DNA from 2 places in the Pontibacillus sp. ABV4_188 genome. Region 1 is predicted to be linked to the other one. Evidence: predicted binding sites of a transcription regulator. Region 1 holds the regulator's gene; the other holds the start of a gene.
What was found. The regulator LexA, encoded in region 1, represses DNA repair genes until DNA is damaged. The targets are predictions, from matches to a motif close to CGAACATATGTTCG.
Positions count from the first base shown of each region.

Region 2: a site for LexA is predicted at 1,838-1,851, ahead of uvrB (excinuclease ABC subunit UvrB). Genes of this name have one in related genera too.

Region 1 is NZ_CM149975.1:1,942,475-1,945,911, reverse strand. It holds gene ACYX4O_RS09920 (DUF896 domain-containing protein) at 1-49, opposite strand, end outside; gene ACYX4O_RS09915 (YneB family resolvase-like protein) at 142-792, opposite strand; gene lexA (transcriptional repressor LexA) at 1,098-1,727, shown strand; gene ACYX4O_RS09905 (hypothetical protein) at 2,253-2,720, opposite strand; gene ACYX4O_RS09900 (hypothetical protein) at 2,721-3,437, opposite strand, start outside.
Region 2 is NZ_CM149975.1:3,399,206-3,402,642, reverse strand. It holds gene ACYX4O_RS17395 (peptide chain release factor 3) at 80-1,654, shown strand; gene uvrB (excinuclease ABC subunit UvrB) at 1,926-3,437, shown strand, end outside.

The DNA of each region.
Region 1 (3,437 bases):
ATTTATGAGATAGTTCGTTAATTCGGTTTAATTTATCTTGAGAAATCATTTACATGCTCCTTTACTTGTTAAGCTCCAAGTAAAAAAGGCAAGAGTCCAAAGTAGGATGCCCGCCTTTCTACTCCCTATATCGTAACGCGTTTAGACGTTGTTTTCAAGTGAAACGAATTCCTTGTACCTTCTGTGGACGGTGGCCTTTGATACATCAAACCCCATCCCCCTCAGAGTCGCTGCTATTTCATCGAACGTTAAATTGTTTTGACGCAATCGAACAACCTCTTCAATTGGGAAGTCCTTTCTTTCTCGACCATGTGCCAAGTGCTGGTTAGAGAGGTTTTGAGCTGGATTAAATCCATTTTCTACAGCCCGCTTCATACCGCGCTTTATCTTAATATTATGTATTTTCCTTTGGTACTCTTCTACAATTCCCACAATTTGCAGCACCATTGAATCTGATTCTGATAAAGTAAGCTCTCCTTGATGAGAAACGGAATAGACAGGAACGCCGAGTTTTGTAAGTTGATGAAACAAGGCAATTTTCGTATTTCCCCGCCCAAGCCTTGTTTCATCTTGAATGAGAAGCAAGTCTGCTTCGTTGTTTGATAGAATTTCCAATACTTCTAAGATGCCGTCCCTTTCAATTTCGTATCCACTTGCTTGTTCTTCTATAATTTTATGAATTTCAAATTGGTGTTGAGTAGCTAGTTCTTCTAGTTCAATTCGTTGACGTTTTAATGATGAAACTTGTGCTTCTTTTTCTGTGCTGACGCGACAATAGATGATAGCTTTCATAGAATCTCCTTTTTTCTCTATCATATAAGGATATGCCTCGTTCCGTAAAGATTAACTTGAAAGCAACCCAATATACATAAAGGCTAAACTGCCTGCAAATAACAAGAAATACACTACGTCTAGTTTTGATAGATTTTGAAACATATTCATCGCCTCCAGAAAAATAAGAACTTTTGTTCGTGTCTAGTTCACATTATATACGAACATCCGTTCTTGTCAACACTTTTTGCGAACGAATGTTTGTATAACCTTTCCTACCATGGTATAATGACGGTAATAAATGATATGTACGAGGTGTAGAAAATATGACGAAACTATCAAAAAGGCAGGAAGCAATTTTAGATTTCATAAAAAACCGTGTACTAGAAAAAGGGTACCCACCTTCTGTAAGAGAGATAGGAGAAGCTGTAGGTCTAGCCTCTAGCTCAACTGTACACGGGCATTTGTCCAGGTTAGAGAAAAAAGGATATATTCGTAGAGACCCTACTAAACCTAGAGCAATTGAAGTGCTAGAATTAGAAGAAGATTCTATTACAACGATTCCTAAGGGAGAAGCAACGTATGCTCCTGTAATTGGTAAAGTAACAGCAGGTATGCCTATTACTGCTATTGAGAATATTGAGGAGTATGTACCCCTACCCGATACACTTGCAGCTCAAGATGACGATATATTTGTTCTAGTTGTTCAAGGAGAAAGTATGATTGAGGCTGGGATCTTAGACGGGGATATGGTTATTGTTCGTCGCCAGCAAACCGCTCAAAACGGAGATATTGTAGTCGCTATGACAGAAGATGACGAGGCAACGGTTAAGCGCTTCTTCAAAGAATCAACTCATATTCGACTGCAGCCTGAGAATGCAACGATGGACCCAATCATTGTGCAAAATGTAAGTATACTAGGTAAAGTAGTTGGATTATATCGCCATATCCATTAGTGATTAAGAACGTTTATTTACACCAACCTCACTTTAAAAAAAGTCATAAACCCAGAGAAGCATCGAATGTTTAATTCGATGCTTTTTTGTATGAAATAGTTTATTTATATTCGATTATTTCAACGCTCTCTACTAATAAACATACAAACCTTATTATCAGCACTATTTAAAACACTGCCCACATAAAAACCCTCAATACCAGTGGCATTAAGGGTTTTCAATCTTAGTAAGTTGATAAATACTGTTCGCGTTCCCATGGGTGAACCTGTGTACGGAACATATACTATAGGAAGAAACACGGATTAAACGCAATCAAATATACTTTATTACATCACTTTTTCATTTCCTAATATCAATAGATATCAACTTAGATTTATCTTTTTTGGTCTATTTTTGGTCATTATTTTGGTCAACCATTTAGAGGAGCAGCTAATCAAAAAAGGCTGCTTCTTTAGCTGTGGTATGATTCCCCCTGTTTCATCAATACACTTAGAATTCTTTTACAACATCTGTTTCGTGAAACTCTCAGTACGATTGAGAAACAGCTTCGCTTTCACTATTAATCAGTTCATGGTAAAGAACATAAAAAGTCTCTATCTCCCCTGTTTTAGGTATTTTCTCTCTTATCAATTGCATACCACCTGCTGCATAACAATTTAAAAGTTTCATTCCGTTATCACTCAATTTTATATGTGAATTGTTATCAATTAACTGGAGTATAAGCCTTTCTATTTCTCCCCTATCTTGACTTTCTATATCTAACCTTTCCATCTCAGCGTTAATTAGTAGTCCAGTTATTAACTCAGCTTTATCCGCATAAGGCTCTGGATAATAATCTATGAAATATTCAGTTTTAACTTCCTCAGGCAAGCCCAACTTTGTATCTTGCAACCCTAACATTAAACATAAATAATATATATCAAATTTATACTTAAATTTATCGTTTATCAATTTAAAGTAATCTTCGCTAGCTTTTGGTAATTTAAATGGCATTTAAACTCGCTCCTCCGCCTTTGAGTTAACCTCCACACTTTGGAAAGACTCAAAGTATTCTCTACCAATAACACATTTAGTGTGATTGCTTTCTCGGTGAATTGTCATAAATTGAACATTATCACTATCCATAAAATTCTCAGTGAAACCTTCCCGCTCTCCAGAAGTAATAAATATAATTAACTGTTCAAACAAGTTCGGTAATATTGAAGAAATCTCGTGCCTTACACTGAGGTCTAAGGGACCTGCTGGGGTATCAACTATGAATGGCAGAGTATATGAAGATGTCTCAAACATAGAGCCTAAGAAAGAGTATGCTATCGCTAAAGATTGACCTTCACTTGCACCAGCTTTATGTTTTAATTTTAATGAACCCTCAATATCTTCTACTAAAATAGGTTCATCCTTAATTATTTGAGACAATTTTATATTTGTTTCATTTTTTATTCTTTCTTTTAATTTATGCAATGTAGTATCTTCTACTTCTAATAACAAATCTTTTAACTTTTTTGCTCTTTTGTGTAGACTAAGAGTTTCTGATACTTGCATTATTTTTTCTCTTATACTTTCTAATTCTTGTTCACATATAGTAATATTACTTCCAGAATCAAGTAGTCTTCTCTCGTACAGATCTTTTGTAGTAAGAGTTTTTAGTTCATCGTTATTTGACCTAACTCGTTCTGTTAATAAGTTCTCTTCTAATTCTAACTCTTCAAG
Region 2 (3,437 bases), 1.5 Mb from region 1:
CTCCATTTGATCTCTGGATCAAGGTGTGGCCTCTGTTATGTGAATAAGAGCAGTTCCTCAAGTGATAGGAGAATGAACAATGAGTGTACAAAATGAAATGAAGAAGCGCCGGACGTTTGCGATTATTTCGCACCCGGATGCTGGTAAGACAACGTTAACAGAGAAATTTCTATTATTCGGTAACTTGATTCGTGAGTCAGGAACCGTTAAAGGGAAGAAGACCGGAAAGTTTGCGACTTCTGATTGGATGGACATCGAGAAGCAACGTGGAATTTCTGTCACGTCTTCTGTTATGAATTTCCCTTATAAAGACTATCAGGTTAATATTTTGGATACACCTGGGCACGAAGATTTTAGTGAAGATACGTATCGTACGCTAACAGCTGTTGATAGCGTAGTTATGATTATAGATGGAACGAAAGGGATTGAGGCCCAGACGCTTAAGCTTTTCAAAGTGTGTAAAATGCGTGGCATTCCAATCTTCACGTTCATTAATAAACTAGATCGTGAAGGTCGAGATCCGTTTGATTTATTAGATGAAATTGAAGGGGAACTTGGCATTGAAACATATGCCATGAACTGGCCTGTTGGGATGGGCAAGCGTTTTAAAGGAATTCTGGATCGCCAAAATGAACAATTCGTTCAATTTACAGGAAATGAGACCGAAACGTCTATTCCGTATGATGAAATTAACGATCATCCTGAACTAGCTGAAGATGAGACGTTTGCAAGTGCATTCGAAGAGCTTGAGTTGCTTGATGGAGCTGGTGTTGAGTTCTCTATGGATGCAGTTCAAAGAGGAGAACAAACGCCTGTCTTCTTCGGTAGTGCCCTTGCTCCATTTGGCGTTCGCACCTTCTTTGAAGAATTTATTTCTATGGCTCCGCAGCCTGCCCCACGTAAAGCATCGGGGGACATGATTTCACCTGATAAGGAAGAATTCTCAGGGTTTATCTTTAAGATTCAGGCGAACATGAACCCAGCACACCGTGACCGTGTAGCGTTTGTGCGTGTGTGTTCAGGTAAATTCGAACGAGGAATGAACGTAACGTTAGATCGGACAGGGAAGTCTATTAAATTAGCACAGACCCAGCAGTTCGTTGCTTCCTCAAGGGAGACGATCCAAGAAGCCTATGCGGGTGATATTATTGGAATTTATGATCCAAACGTATACCGTATTGGCGATACGCTTGTCGAAGGGAAAGAAACCTTCCACTTTGAAGAGCTACCACAGTTCCCGCCTGAAGTATTTAAGAAGGTTGTTGTGGAGAACGTAATGAAATCGAAGCAGTTCAAGAAAGGACTTGAACAGCTTGTGCAAGAAGGAGCTATTCAATTGTTCCGCAGCCTTCGAAGCGATGAGTATATTATCGGGGCAGTTGGACAACTTCAGTATGAAGTGTTTGAGTATCGTATGAAGAATGAATACAATGTTGGCGTTCGATTTGAAGATATCGGGGAGCGAATTCCTCGCTGGTTAAAATCGGATCAAGTTGATCGTTCCAAATTCGATGACCGGAGTCTTCTAGTAAAAGACCGCGAAGAGAACTATCTTGCTCTCTTTAAGAACGACTTCTCCCTGCGTTGGTTCCAAGATAAAAATCCAGACATTGACCTCATCGACCTGTTTGAAGTCAATCAATATAGCCAATAATAAAAACAAAAGCTGGTGGCCCCCACCAGCTTTTTCTTATACATAAAAAAGGCACCAGACACCCAGTTGTACTTTAAAGCAGTGCAGGGTGCCTGGCACGCATTAGTCCTTTAGAGTGATAACGGGTGTCTGGCACCCTGCACTGCTCTACCCGCCTAAAGCGCGGGGGTTGAGCACGGTTGTCGAATGTTTGTTCGCATCTATGTTAGAATGATGAAAGATTGTGGTAAACTACGGTTATAAGAGTGAATGGATGAATGGAGGTTGCATCTTGGAGAACAAATTTGAATTGGTATCCCAATACGAACCGCAGGGGGATCAACCTGCAGCGATTGAAAAGATTAAGCAAGGCATAGACGAGGGGAAGGTGCATCAAACCTTACTAGGTGCGACAGGAACAGGGAAAACATTTACGATGTCAAACGTGGTGAAGGAAATTAACAAGCCGACGCTTGTCATTGCTCATAACAAAACGTTAGCCGGTCAGCTGTATAGTGAATTTAAGGAATTTTTCCCTAATAACGCAGTTGAATATTTCGTTAGTTACTATGATTACTATCAGCCAGAAGCTTATGTTCCTTCTACAGATACGTTTATTGAGAAGGACGCTAATATCAATGATGAGATTGATAAACTGCGCCACTCTGCGACATCTGCTTTGTTTGAACGCCGTGATGTTTTAATTGTTGCTAGTGTATCTTGTATATATGGTTTAGGTTCACCGGAAGAATATCGTAATCTGGTGCTCTCTATTCGTTCAGGCATGGAGAAAGATCGTGATGAGTTGCTACGTGATCTTGTCGATATCCAATATGCACGTAATGATATTGACTTCCAGCGTGGTACCTTCCGCGTTCGGGGTGATTCAGTTGAGATTATTCCAGCTTCTAGAGAAGAGCACTGTATACGGGTCGAGTTTTTCGGTGATGAAATTGATCGAATCCGTGAAGTCGATGCATTAACGGGTGAAATTATTGGGGATCGAGAGCATGTTGCTATTTTCCCAGCATCCCACTTCGTTACCCGCGAAGAGAAAATGAAAGTAGCGATTAAAAACATAGAACGTGAACTACAAGAACGACTTAAAGAACTAAAAGACCAAAATAAATTGCTAGAAGCCCAGCGCTTAGAACAGCGTACGAACTACGACTTAGAAATGATGAAAGAAATGGGCTTTTGTTCAGGCATTGAGAACTATTCAAGGCACTTAACGCTTCGAGATAAAGGAGCGACACCTTATACATTAATCGATTACTTCCCGGATGATTTCCTTATTATTGCTGATGAGTCCCACGTATCCATACCGCAAATTCGAGGCATGTATAACGGAGACCAGGCGCGTAAACAAGTTCTGGTTGATCATGGCTTCCGTCTGCCTTCAGCTTTAGATAACCGTCCTCTACGTTTTGAGGAATTTGAGAAGAAATTGAATCAAATTGTCTACGTGTCGGCTACTCCAGGTCCATATGAACAAGAACACTCACCAGAAATGGTTGAGCAAATTATTCGTCCGACTGGCTTATTAGATCCGAAAATTGAAGTTCGTCCAATTCAAGGTCAAATTGATGATTTAATTGGCGAGATTAACATGAGAAAAGAGCGCAACGAACGTGTTCTTGTTACCACGTTAACGAAGAAAATGTCAGAAGATCTAACCGATTACCTAAAAGAGATTGGCATTAAAGTCGCTTATCTTCACTCTGAGATTAAAACGCTAGAACGAATTGAGATTATCCGCGAGCTTCGTAAAGGAAAATACGACGTTCTTGTAGGTATTAACCTT